DNA from 3 places in the Brevibacterium sp. JSBI002 genome. Region 2 is predicted to be linked to each of the others. Evidence: riboswitches for the same ligand, from Rfam matches in the RefSeq annotation. Region 2 holds a riboswitch; each other region holds the start of a gene.
The links. Region 2 has a riboswitch for thiamine pyrophosphate ahead of thiO (glycine oxidase ThiO). Riboswitches for the same ligand answer to the same signal wherever they lie in the genome.
Positions count from the first base shown of each region.

Region 1: it holds a riboswitch for thiamine pyrophosphate, as region 2 does, so the genes downstream of both, LJ362_RS04310 (ECF transporter S component) here and thiO (glycine oxidase ThiO) in region 2, are expected to answer to the same signal.
Region 3: it holds a riboswitch for thiamine pyrophosphate, as region 2 does, so the genes downstream of both, LJ362_RS02915 (TenA family protein) here and thiO (glycine oxidase ThiO) in region 2, are expected to answer to the same signal.

Region 1 is NZ_CP110341.1:982,590-987,081, reverse strand. Features, by position in the region: gene LJ362_RS04315 (FN3 domain-containing metallophosphoesterase family protein) at 1-1,599, opposite strand, end outside; TPP riboswitch at 1,745-1,853, shown strand; gene LJ362_RS04310 (ECF transporter S component) at 1,876-2,505, shown strand; gene LJ362_RS04305 (ABC transporter ATP-binding protein) at 2,505-4,037, shown strand; gene LJ362_RS04300 (energy-coupling factor transporter transmembrane component T family protein) at 4,030-4,492, shown strand, end outside.
Region 2 is NZ_CP110341.1:1,428,609-1,433,100, forward strand. Features, by position in the region: gene moeB (molybdopterin-synthase adenylyltransferase MoeB) at 1-398, opposite strand, end outside; gene LJ362_RS06470 (thiazole synthase) at 395-1,162, opposite strand; gene thiS (sulfur carrier protein ThiS) at 1,164-1,421, opposite strand; gene thiO (glycine oxidase ThiO) at 1,418-2,575, opposite strand; TPP riboswitch at 2,565-2,668, opposite strand; gene thiE (thiamine phosphate synthase) at 2,680-3,363, shown strand; gene LJ362_RS06490 (ketopantoate reductase family protein) at 3,360-4,325, shown strand; gene LJ362_RS06495 (DedA family protein) at 4,279-4,492, opposite strand, start outside.
Region 3 is NZ_CP110341.1:677,742-682,233, forward strand. Features, by position in the region: gene LJ362_RS02905 (hypothetical protein) at 1-322, shown strand, start outside; gene LJ362_RS02910 (phytoene desaturase family protein) at 339-1,820, opposite strand; gene LJ362_RS02915 (TenA family protein) at 1,875-2,561, opposite strand; TPP riboswitch at 2,556-2,662, opposite strand; gene LJ362_RS02920 (ATP-grasp domain-containing protein) at 2,670-3,695, opposite strand; gene LJ362_RS02925 (VOC family protein) at 3,819-4,181, shown strand; gene LJ362_RS02930 (HutD family protein) at 4,229-4,492, shown strand, end outside.

The DNA.
Region 1 (4,492 bases), 450 kb from region 2:
GACTCCGGCGCCGGCCTCTGATCCGGCATCAGGGCCATCCGCTTCAGCCCCGGCCCCCGCACCGGCGTCTGATTCGGCGTCCGAACCATCCGCCGCGGCGCCGGCTCCGGAACCGGCGTCGGCCTCCGCGTCATCATCCGGGGCAGGTTCTTCCGCCTCGGCGTGCCTGAGTTCGACATCGTCGATCTGCTCAGATGCGGCCTGAGCTTCCGCGCGTTCACCATCGGCCGGCGCCCCGCCTGCCGGCACCTCATAGGTCGTCGCCCGCAGCGCTTCGTCGCTGACTAGGACCCGGGTGAAGGCGGGCACGTCGTTGTGGACGCTCTTCCCTTCCCAGTCGAGGCCGGGAACGTAGTCATAGAACTTCGACCCCGATGACGAGGTCAGCGTGAGGTAAAGCGTCTGCCCGTCTTCCTTCTCCTCCTCGGCTCCCGCTTCGGAGCCCTCAACGGGCTTGCCTTCGCCGTCCATGAGGAAGGTGCGGTTATAGATGTGGTCGTGGCCGGAGACGACGAGGTCGATGTCATTGCGGGCCGCGACCGGAGGGATCGCCTTCCGCAGCCGCTTCACATCGAGGTCGCTCCAATGGGTTGCCGTCGAATAGATCGAGTGGTGGAACCCGAGAACCGTCCAGCGCGCATGGTCTCCGTGCTCAGCGACGACCTCGTCGATGAACTCGGCGTGGGCGTCCATGTCAGGGCTGTTCGAGTTGATGTTGAGGAACAGGACCCCGTCTTCGATGAACCAGTAGTCGCCGCCGGAGGTGATGACGCCGCCACCGCCGTGGTCCTGGCTGACATTGGGTCGGTTGAAGTGCTGCTCGTAGGCTTTCGATGACACATCGTGGTTGCCGATCGTCGTCGCCTGCGGGATCGTCCGGGTGGCTTCCGGTGCCAGGTACTGAGCGTACTGCTCCTGGTTGCCGGCGGAGTTGACCTGGTCTCCCAACGAGTAGAAGAAGCTCGGGTCGTCGGCGGTGGCCACGGCCGAACTCAGGGTCCGGTCCCAACCGGCCGCGTCGTCGGGATCTCCGCCTCCGGCGCCGACCTGGGGGTCGCCGAAGACGAGGAATTCGTCATCTCCTCCGGACGATCCTGTGGTGAACTGCTGCACCTCGGTGAACCCGTCCTCATGGCTGCCGACCTGGTAGGCGTATTCGGTGTCGGGTTCCAGGTCGGTCATGCTCGCATGGTTGAAGTGACGCTTGAGGTCGGTGGCAAGGCCGGAGTCCGTGGTCTCAGCCCTGTCAGCATCGGCGGGGAGCTTTCCGCCGTCGACCTCACTGGCCGGCGCCCACCGGACCTCTCCCCCACCGGAACTCTCACTCATCCACGAGAGGTTGCGTGCCGTGGAGTCGGCCCCGACCTGCAGAACGGGATCGGTGATCGCCTCACTCCCCGCATCCGCCTCGGCGGGCGAATCCGTCCGGTCCGGGCTGGGAGTCTGAGCAGAGTCAGCGTTCGTGCCCTGGGCCGCGGTCGACCCTCCGGAACCGAGAGATGGTTCGGCACGCACGGGCACCGGGGCCGCCACCAGAGCGGCGAGCAGGGTGGCGGCGGACAGGGCACTGAGCGGTCTCTTGAGTCGATGCGTATTCACCCGCCCATTCCTACTGACCAGTAGTGTCCGATCGTTCGAAGCCGTCGACGGGAAGGGGAACGGGAAGTGAATCCTCGATGACCGATCCCGGCCCCCGGGTCGCTTCCGATCCCGGACTCCGCGTCGCTTCCCTGTTGTACAGTGGTGGCTACGACAGGGGAGCGCCGTCAGGAGCGCTGAGAGTGCAGAAGAAGCTGCAGACCCTCGAACCTGATGCGGTTAGCACCGCCGAAGGAAGTCGAGACTCTTCACCCCTCCTTGACATGAGGAGGCACAATGCCGAATACCACCACGCCGAACACCACCCCCACCCCTTCACGCGCCTTCACCGCGGCGCCGAAATCCAAGCAGTGGCGGGTGGTCGACTATGTCACCACCGCTGTTCTCGGCATCGCCGTGGGGCTCGTGTTCTGGGTGTTGGCGCTGAGCTGGAAGGTCCTCGAACTCGCATTCCAGGCATTCCCGCCGTCGATCGGTCTCATCGCAGGACTCTGGGTGCTGGCCGGTCCGCTCGCCGGTGCCATCATCCGCAAACCCGGTGCCGCGCTCCTGTGCGAACTCATCGCCGCCATCGTCGAAGCCGTCCTCGGCTCCCACTTCGGAGCGACAGTTCTGCTCTCGGGTCTGCTGCAGGGCCTCGGCGCCGAACTCGTCTTCGCCGCCTTCGGCTACAAGCGCTTCACCCTGTGGGTCACCGCCGCTTCGGGCATGCTGGCAGCTGCGTTCATGGCCGTGAGCGAGAACATCATGTACAACGCCGAATGGCAGTTCGGCTTCCAGGCGATCTACGCAGTCTGCGCGATCGTCTCCGGTCTCGTCATCTCCGGGATCGGCGCTTGGTTCGCCTATCGGGCGATCGCGGCCACCGGAGCGCTGCGCTCCTTCGCTTCCGGCCGTCTGCGCTGATGGCGCTGCCGATCACGGCCGCCGGCTTCTCATTGACGCACACCGACCGTGACCGGCCGGCAGTCGGTCCGCTCGATCTGCAGATCGCGGCCGGAGAGAAGGTGCTGCTGCTCGGCGCCTCCGGGGCCGGCAAATCGACGTTCCTCCACGCTGTCGCCGGTGTCCTGCCCGAGGAATCGGGTGAGGCCACCGGTGAACTCCTCGTCGGCGGCGAGAAACCGGATCCTCGCCGAGGCAGCACCGGGCTGGTCCTCCAAGATCCCGATTCGCAGGTGATCTTCTCTCGCATCGGCGATGATGTGGCGTTCGGGATGGAGAACCTCGGACTCCCGGCCGAGGCCATCGAAGCCCGGATTCCCGAGTCGCTGCGGGCGTTGGGGCTCGATCTGCCGCCGGAGCATCCGAGTGCCGCTCTGTCCGGTGGGCAGAAGCAGCGGCTGGCTCTGGCCGGGATCCATGCGATGGCCCCGGAGGTCATCGTCCTCGACGAACCGACGGCCAATATCGATCCAGCCTCGGCCACCGAGGTCCGCGACGCCGTGCTCACCGTGCAGGCCGAGACTGCGGCGACAATGCTCGTCGTCGAACACCGGGTCGAGCTGTGGATCGATCACGTCGACCGGGTCATCGTACTCGGCCGCGACGGCATCGCTGCCCAAGGTCCGCCCGCGCAGATCTTCTCCGATCCCGACCTGACCGACACACTCGTCGACTGCGGAATCTGGATGCCGCGGCACTCCCCCGCCCCGCGCCGAGGCGGAACCGCAGGAATCGATAGGACGACGAGCCGCCTCGGCGAGGTTCTGCTGCGCACAGATCGGCTCAGCGTTGCTCGACCACGCATGGCCGCCCCCGCCGCGACCGACCTGGACCTGAGCCTGCGTGCCGGGCAGGCGCTCGGGATCGTCGGTGCGAACGGGGCAGGCAAATCGACGACGGCCCTGACCTTGGCGGGTCTGCTGCCCGAATTCTCCGGGCAGGTCCTCGCCGAGGCGGCCTTGCAAGATGGAGCCAAACGACCCCGGCCGTTCGCCTGGCCGTCGAAGCAGCTGGCGGCGCGCATCGGCATGGTCTTCCAGGAACCGGCGCACCAGTTCCTCACCTCGAGCGTGGCGGCCGAACTCGAGCTGGGTCCCCGGCTGGCCGGGTGGCCTGCCGCCGAGTCGCGGGCTCGGGTGGATGAGCTTCTTGAGGGGCTCGGGCTCACCGGGTTGGCGCAGGCTCATCCGCAGAGTCTCTCAGGTGGGGAGAAGCGTCGCCTGTCGGTGGCGGCGATGCTGGCTCCCCGGCCCCGGGTGCTCATCGTCGATGAGCCGACCTTCGGTCAGGATGCACTGACGTGGGCGGGGTTGGTGGAGATGTTCCTCGATGCCTTGGAACACGGTTCCGCGGTGGTCGCGGTCAGCCACGATCAGGCGTTCCTCGAGGCCATCGGTGCCGATCTCCTCGAGCTCGGCGACCGCAGCAGCGCAGAACTATTCAGCGACGTTGAGTCGGATTCGCATGTCAGGGCGGGTGAGCGCGGTGCGTGAGAGTCTCGATCACCACGTTCGCCCCTCCCCCGAGGTCGCCGCCCAGGATCCGGGGCAGCTCATCCCCGTGGTGCGTTCGACCGCATTGGCTCGGTGCAATCCGCTGACGAAGATCGCAGTGGCTCTCATCCTCATGGTCGGGGCGCTGCTGAGCATCGATCTGGTCTCCGCCGGGGTAGTGCTGCTCGCAGCGTTGCTGGCTCTGCCCGCGACGGGACTCGATCTGGTGGCCGCCGCCAAGCGGCTGTGGTTCCTTCCGGCGGGCGCCCTGCTTGCGGCATGGGGCACCGCGCTGCTGGCGGAGAAGACCGGGGATGTGGTCGTCGACTTCGGTCCGATTCTGTTCACCACGGGTTCATTGACGGCCGCCGCGGCGATCTTCGTCCGTGCCCTCGCATTGGCGATCCCACTCATTGTGCTCGCGTCGACGATCGATCCGCGTGACCTCGCCGATG
Region 2 (4,492 bases):
AGCGCATTCTCCGGGCTCAGCCGGTCCTCGATCGTGCGCACCTCGAGGTTCGGATCGAGCCGGTGCACGGCATCGGCGGCAGAGGCGACCTTCGGTCGGCCCACATCGGCATCCCGGTGGATGATCTGGCGCTGCAGGTTCGAGGCCTCCACCACGTCATCGTCGATGATCGTGATCGACCCGACCCCGGCGGCCGCGAGGTAGCCCAGTACTGGGGCCCCGAGACCGCCGGCGCCGATGACCAGCACCGAGGCGGCCCGCAGACGCCGTTGTCCCTCAAGTCCGAATCCCGGCAGGCTCAGGTGCCGGGAGTAGCGTTCCAGCTCCGTCCGGGACAGGGATTCCACGGGGTCGACGAGCGGAGGCAGCGATGTCGGAGTGGTGGCAGCGGCGGTCATTGTGCTGCGACCATTCCGTCGAACGGCGATGATGCCAATGCCAACGGACGTTTGGGAATCCTCCCTGCACCGCCAGCGAGATGCCCGGCCTCGACGGCCAAAGCCATCGCCCGGGCCATGGCGTGAGCATCGTGGGCGCGGGTGACGGCCGAGGCCAGCAGCACCGCGGTGCACCCGAGCTCCATCGCCAGGGCGGCATCGGAGGCGGTACCGACACCGGCGTCGAGGATGACGGGCACCTGTGCACGGGAGACGATGGTCTCGATGTTGTGAGGGTTGAGGATGCCCAGCCCGCTGCCGATCGGAGCTCCCGCCGGCATCACCACAGCCACACCGGCGTCCTCCAGACGTTTCGCCAGGGCCGGATCGTCGTTCGTGTAGGCGAAGACCGTGAACCCGTCGAGGACGAGCTCCTCGGCCGCGGCGAAGAGTTCGATGGGATCCGGCAACAGGGTGTCCTCATCGGCGATGACCTCGAGCTTCACCCAGTTCGTCTCCAGGGCCTCCCTCGCCAGTCGAGCGGTGAGCACGGCATCCCTGGCCGTATAGCAGCCGGCGGTGTTCGGCAGCACCCGAATACCCAGACGCTGGAGCATGGTGAATACCGAGTCCCGGGACTCGGCGTCGAAACGGCGCATCGCCACAGTCGTCAGCTCGGTTCCCGAAGCCACGAGTGCGTCTTCGAGGATGCTCAGGGAACTCGCCCCTCCCGTGCCCATCACGAGGCGAGACGACATCTCCACATCATCGATCGTCCAGGTCATCTCAACCTCCCTGCACAGCGGTGACGATGTCGACGGTGTGCCCGTCGGCCAGGGTGCAATCGGACCAGGCACCGCGACGGATGACTTCACCGTCGACGGCCAGGGCGATGCCCAGCCGGCCGCCGTCGGCTGGTGTCCCATCGGGGTTCAGCTCCCGTCCGGTGACGTCGGCGATGAGGTCGAGCGCCGAGGTGGCACCCGGCAGCTCATGGCGAGCGCCGTTGAGGACGATGGTCGGTGAGTGGTCGTGGTCGGTCATGAGATGCTCCTCATCGGGTAGGCACTGGTGTGGTCTGTGGTGAAGCGGTGTGGGGACACGGACTCGAGCGTCCCGTCAGGAGGCCAGTCGGAGGCGACGCCCAGGGCGAGCTCGGCACCGAGCCTGCCGCCGAACGGGGCCAAGAGGATGCCGTGGCGGAAATAACCGGTGCTCACGATGCAGCCGGGATCGATGCGGCCGATCATCGGCAGGTCGTCCGGAGAACCCGGCCGGGCACGGGTGGTGATATCGGTGATCTCCGCGTCGAGGATGCCCGGGACCAGTCGCTGCCCGTCGGCGAGCAGCCGGTGAATCGCCCCGGCCGGAGTGCCGGAGAGTCCGTCCTCACGCGAACTGGCACCGAGCACGATCTCGCCGTCCGGGCGAGGAACCAGGTAGACGGGGCGACCATTGACCAGCCCGCGGATGGTGCGGCTCAGCAGCGGAGTCGCCTCGGTGGGGGCACGCAGTCGCAGAACATCACCCCAGACCTCACGCAGAGGCAGCTGCGGGGCACCGACGATCGCGGACACAGCGCCGCCGGCGCAGATGATCACCTGATCGGCCTCCAACCGGCGGCCATCGCCCAGTGCGACTCCCACAGTCGTATCGCCGTCATTGATCAGGCTGGCCGCCCGCTGGCGAATGAAGCCTCCTGAGTCAGAGGACAGGACAGTCAGCAATGCGGCAGTGAGCCGACGGGGGTCGATCGAGTGATCGCCTGGAATGTGCACGGCCCCGGCGACGGCAGGCGACAACGACGGCTCAACCCGGCGGGCAGCACTGCCGGTGATGAGCTCGGTGGCGAAACCGGACCGCGATTGTGCATCGCGCAGCTCCCGCAGAGCCTGCAGATCAGCTCGGTCACCGGCGCACACCAATGTTCCGGCATCCGAAAAACCGAGATCGCTGCCAGCGGCGCTCGCCACCTCGGCGGAGAACTGAGGATACATCTGCGCGGAGGCTCGCATCAGCGGGTACAGGGGAGTCTGCCCCCAGACCACCTCGGCGGCGGGAGCGAGCATCCCTGCGGCAGCATGGCTCGCACCCTGAGCGGGCGCAGGATCGATGATGGTGACTTCGGTACCGAGGCGGCGCAGATACCAGGCCGTGGACAGGCCGATGATCCCGGCGCCGACGACAATGACTCTCACAGCTTCTCCCTCCGGCGGCATGATCCGCATCAGGTCTGGCGGTCGGCTCTTACGCCCTCTCAGCCTCGTTGGGAGGCTCCCGCGAACTCCTCTACTCTATGACCATGACCACACAGATGCCACCGCGCACTACGGCGCGCCAGACGAAGAGAGCCTGGAGAGAGGCGCGACTGGCAGAGGCGAAGCTCTACCTGTGCACCGATGCCCGGACCGGTCAGGGCGACCTCGCCGAGTTCCTCGACGCCGCCTACCGTGGAGGTGTCGACATCATCCAACTGAGGGACAAGAGCCTCGAGGCCCGCGCCGAGATCGCGGCATTGGAGGTCCTCAAAGATATCGCCGCCCGTCACGACAAGCTCTTCTCAGTCAATGACCGTGCCGACGTTGCGCTGCTGACCGACGCCGACGTCTTCCACGTCGGTCAAGGCGACCTCGCCAGTGCTCAGGCCAGGGCTGTGCTCGGACCCGATGTCATCCTCGGCCGCTCGACCCATTCCCTCGAGCAGGCGCTCGCCGCCGAGGCGGACCCGGAGACCGACTATTTCTGTGTCGGGCCGGTCTGGGAGACCCCGACGAAGCCAGGCCGCGCCTCTGTGGGGACGGCGCTGCTGACCGCAACCGCCGCCGAGGCGGCCAAACCGTGGTTCGCGATCGGCGGTATCGCGACGGGGGAGAGGCTGGATGCGATCCGTCAGGCGGGCGCGAGGCGTGCCGTCGTCGTCCGTGCGATAGCCTCGGCTGAGGATCCCGCTGCGGCCGCGCGGGAGCTCAAGGAGGAGTTGGAATGACCCAAGCAGCTGACAGCGCATCCGACGGAATCGGCACTGGTGCCGACCTGTCGATTCTCATCGCCGGGGCGGGGGCGACCGGCGGAGCGTTCGGCACCTATCTGCAGGAGGCCGGACGCGATGTCACTTTCCTGCTCCGGCAGGCACGGGCGGAGACGGTCCGCGCTGAGGGGCTGCGCTTCACTGCACTCGGTGATGATCGGACGAATCAGGTCGATGTCATCACCGCTGAGGAACTCACAGCCGCACCACGAACCTTCGACCTCGTTATCGTCGCGGTCAAAGCGGGTGGACTCGACTCGGTCATCGCCGATATCGGACCGGCTGTGGGCGAGCAGACAACGATCATTCCGTTCCTCAACGGCATGGCTCAGATCGAGAAGCTGCAGAGCAGATACCCCGGACAGGTGCTCGGAGGGTTCGTCAAGATCGTCGGCACCATCAGGGACGGAGCCGTCGTCCAGCTCACCGACCTGGCCGTGATGACCATCGGAGATCTCCACGGCGCCGAAGTGCCCACACGCATCTCCGAGGCGCTCGATGTGCCCGGATTCAAACTCCAGACCGTCGATGGAATCATCGACGGGCTGTGGGAGAAATGGATCTTCATCGCCGCGGCAGGAGTCGTCACCTGCCTGTTCCGCGCCCCGGTCGGAGCGATCATGGAAGCCGGCGGCAGATCGCACGTGTATGCCATCATCGATGAACTCGAAGCCGTGGCGGCTGCGGCAGGACACCCGGTGTCGGAAGCCTCCCACGCCATGACTATCAAGATGCTCACCGAGGACGGTTCCGCCTTCACCTCATCCCTCTACCGGGATGTGATGGCGGGGCTGCCGAGCGAAACGGAGCACATCCTCGGCGACCTGTCGATCAAGGCGGAGGATCTGGAAGTGGCGACTCCGCTGCTCGACCTCACACTTGTGCAGCTGCGGGCAGGGGAAGCCCAGAAGCGGCTCTGACTTCGGCAATGCCGGTGCGCAGCATCGCCAGATACGGCTCCTGCGGCTGAGCGTGTTCGACGTCTGACGAACGATGCGCGGCGGTGAACGTGACCATCGGGACACCGTCGACATCATCGAGGACGAGCAGCGTCTCGTACCCGCCCGGCCCCAGAGAGTGGGAGCTG
Region 3 (4,492 bases), 750 kb from region 2:
TGTCTGGTCCGAGACCACCGGGCGCAAGGGCCGCTGGGTCATCCCCGACTGGTCACGGGTGGCCGAGGAATTCGACGGTGTCCACGTCGGTCTGGCCGGCTATCTGCGCACGGCCGGTGCGGTCATCGACTTGGCGGAGGGCCGCCTCGGCGAGGAAGCGGAGACCGTCCCCACGGCAGGTAACACGGACGACCGGACGGCGAGTCTCGTGGCGGGCTGGCACCCGGATACGACGTACTGGCTGAACAACGTCATCGAGGCCGTCACCGAGGTGGCCGAATGGCACTATGACAGCGACGCTGATCGGTGGGTGCAGGACTGAGTGAGCTGAATGAAAGTCAGTCGCCCGGGGCCAGGCTCGGGGCCTCCGTGATCCCGAACCGGGACTTGAGAGCCCGGCGGGCGGCGAACCAGCCGTTCATTCCGTGCACGCCAGGTGCCGGCGGGGTCGCTGCCGAGCACAGGTAGGCACCGGGCACGCCGAGGCTGTAGTTGTCCCAGCTGGTGCGCGGGCGGGCCATCATCCGGTAGAAGGAGACGATGCCGGTGGCGATGTCCCCGCCGATGTAGTTCTGGTTGTGGCCGGCCATCTCGGAGGCGGGGATCGCGTTGTGCGCGACGATGCGGTCGCGGAAGCCCGGGGCGAAGCGTTCGAGCTGGCGGGTGATGTACTCGGTCGGGTCGAGCGGGCAGTCGAAGGGCACGTGCGCATACGTCCACAGCGGTCGCAGGCCGTTCACCTCGCGGGATGGGTCGAAGACGGTCGGATCCGAGACGAGGCACACGGGATCGGCGGGCATGCGACCGGACATCACCTGTGCCTCGGCGGCGGCCATCTGCGCCCGGGATCCGCCGATGTGGATAGTGCCGGCACGTCCGACCGCGGGATCGGACCAGGGGGCCGGGCCGTCGAGGACGAAGTCGACCTTGGCAGCGGCGTTGCCGTGTTTGAAGCTGCGCAGAGCTTTGTCGACGTGGCTCGGGATGAGGCCGGAGAAGATCTGCGCGGCGTTCAGCGCCGAGGTGTCGAGCAGGTAGGCGCGGGCAGCGGGCATGTCCGATACGTGGTCGATGCGCGCATCCGTGTGCACGGTTCCGCCGTGGGCTTCGAGGTCGGCGACGAGGTAGTCGATGATCGACTGCGATCCGCCGATGGGGGAGGGCCAGCCGCCCGCGTGGGCGACGGTCGAGAGCATCGTGGCCGTGGCCGCGGTGCCCATGGCCGGCAATCCGCCGATCGCGTGCGCGGCGACTCCGGTGAACAGGGCCTGGGACGATTCGTGGGAGAGCGGAATGTTCCATGCGGGGCTGGCCTGGGACAGGAGTCGCAGGCCGAACTTGACGACGTTCGCGATGCCGGGGAGATCGCGCAGGGTCTCCGGTACGGAACGTTTGTCCCCGAGGGAGAGCCAGATCGCGTCATCGACCCGATCGAGCAGCGGGGCGAAGAATCGCCGCCATTCCGGTCCGGCCGCGCCGAGGTGGTCGACCGTCTTCTCGAGATCGTGGAAGGCCAGCGCGGCGGGCTTGCCGTCGAGGGGCTGGGCGTAGGAGACCTCGGGGGTGGTGAACTCGAGGCCGCGGGCGCGCAGATCGAAGTCGACGAAGAAGGGGCTGGCGATGGCCAGTGGGTGGACGGCCGAGCAGATGTCATGAGTGACGCCGGGGGCCAGACCGAGGTCGAGGGTGCGGGCGCCGCCGCCGATCGTCGGCTGAGCCTCGTAAACTTCGACGCTCAGCCCGGCACGGGCCATGGTGACGGCGGCGGCCATGCCGTTCGGGCCGGATCCGACGACGACTGCATCTACACCTGTGCTCATGGGGCCAGTCTAGGTCAGTGAGGTGTGCGGCTGCGGTGTGCGTTCCCTGGCGGCTCAGTTGTCGTACACGTTGTCGAAGAAAGCGCATTCGAGGTCGACGGCGTGCCGCCACACGCGGGTCAGGGACTCGGCGGCTTCGGCGTCGCCGGAGGGAAATACGCGCTCGAGCTCGTCGACGAGGAACTGCACCCACCCGTGAAAGGCCTCGCCTCGGTGGAGGTCGATCCAGCCTCGGTGAATATGTCGCGGCGGCATGTCCATCCGGGACTCGGCCCAGTCGAGATAGAGCCATTCGGCGACAACGAGGACGACGAGCAGCTGCGGATACGACGCCGAAGCGACTGACGAGTCCATGAGATCGCGGAACCCAACCGTCGGGGCGGTCAGTTCCGGGTGGAGATAATCGGCTGTATCGACTCCCAATTCGGCGAAGGAGTCGACGAAGTAGGTGTCCTCATCGGCGACGAGCATTCCCAGCTGTCGGGCGAACCGCAGCTTCGCCTCGAGTTCATCGGCGTGGGCCACGCACGCGCCGAGCATCGACAGAAACGACTCGAAGAACTGATAGTCCTGCACCAGATAGTCGCGCATTACCGTGTCGTCGATGCGGCCGGCGAAGAGCTCCCGGACGAACCGGTGTTCGACGGCTCCCGTCCACTGCCAGCTGGTCGAACTCACCAGTGCTGATACCGCTCCGTAGGCGTCCACGGTGATCGATGTGTCGAAATCTGTGGTGGTCATTGCTTGTCCACTCCCTCCGCCGGTGTTCACCGGATCAGGTTCAAAGGGTCTGCATGCGCACTCTCAGCGCCGGTCCTTTCGGCGCTCCCCTGTAGCACTTCGACACTATCACCACGCTGCGGGCCCGGCGGGGGATACCGACTGTGGGGCCGCCTCGGCGAGGGCATCGGCGATGAAATCGGCGATACGGTCCGCGGCAGGCTGACGACCTGCCGACTGCTCGGCGGACTCGACGGATGGGTTGTAGTTCGTGTTCGTGTTGATGTCGTAGACGACCTGACGGCCGTCGGCGGTCTCGATGAACTCGATGCCGGCGATCTCGATGCCGAGGTCGGCCAACAGCGTCTCGAGCCCGGCGATGAGCGGTGTTCCGGCCGTGATCTCCTCACGGCGGGCGAACTGGGGGACCGCCTCGACGTCGGGATCGGGCCCGGCACCCGGAATCGTGCAGGCATCGGCCGGGCACAGCTCGAATGACCCACCTGAGACGTCGACGCGCACCGCATAGTGGAAGCGTCCGCCGATGAATTCGGCACGGGTGATAAACGGCTGGGCAGGCTGCACATACTCCTGGATGAGGGTGATGCCGTCGATCGGCGCATTCGCTCCACCGGGCGCGAACTCATCGGCGACCGCCTCGAGTTCGGCACGGGAGTCGAAGCGACGCACACCGAGGCCCTTGCCGCCCTGATTGTGCTTCGTGATGAACGGGGGAGTGAAGCCGGCCGCGGCCTCGACGAGCGCCCGCGGTCCGAACGCGGCCGCGGTGCGCGGCACGTCGAAGCCCCGGCCAGCCAGCTCGCGATGCTGACGGATCTTGCTGACCTCGAGCTCATAGACGTCGCGACCGTTGATGACTCGGCGGCCGGCGGCGGCGAGCCAGTCGAGGACCGCACGTCCGTACTCCTTCACATACGGATCGGTCCGGGTGTGCGCCGACGCCGACAGCCGCGACCAGAACAGCCCGGCAGGGGGTTCCGCGGCAAGATCGATCGTGGTCTCGGGCAGCAGCCATTCGACATGGGCGACGCCGAGGCGGTCGAGCGCATCCGTGAACGGGGCGATCCATTCCGGATTGTCGTGGATGATGTGCACCGCGGCAGCATTGCCGACGGGCAGCATGTGAGAACTCATCGCGCACCTTTGCTCGGGGTGCCGGCGCGATCGCTCGCCCGGCGGATCTGCTCAACGATCTTACGCCACCCCGACCGTCGTTGGCCCCTTCGTCATGTCCGTGGTGCGGCGTAGACTCAGGTCATGGCTATCGCAAAGCAACCTGTGGTCGTACTCGATGCTCCCGACGCCGCCGAGCTCGCAGAGTTCTACGGCCAGCTCCTCGATTGGAAGGTCGCGGTCGAGGAGGACGGCACCTGGGCGGAAGTCACCTCCGATTCTTGGCCCCCGCTGTGCATTCAGCAGGTCGAGGACTACCACGCGCCCAGCTGGCCCGGTCAGGCCCACCCGCAGCAGATGCACCTCGACGTCATCGTCGACGACCTCGATGTTGCTGAGGAGTCCGTGCTCGAGATCGGTGCGGGCAAGGCCCCAGAGCAGCCGGGAGAGACGTTCCGCGTGTTCCTCGACCCGGCCGGTCACCCGTTCTGCCTGTGCAAAGGATGACCACACCATCACCGAGGCGGCCCCACCCGTCCGTGGTGTGCTGAGTCATGCGCGCGCTCGCCTCGTTTGCCGACCGTAATCCTGTCCTGTGGGCCAATGGTGCCGGTCAGACCACTGAGCTCGTCTCCCTGGCTGACTCCGCGCAGCTGACTCCGGGGCTGCGTCCTTGGCGGTTGAGCATCGCTCGACTCGAACGCGTGGGCCCGTTCTCAGCGCTGCCCGGAGTGGCGCGCACCTTCCTCCCCACCGCCGAGGTGGTCCTGGAGATCGACAGAATCGTGCACCCGGTGCCGGCGTTGCGCGCGGAACAT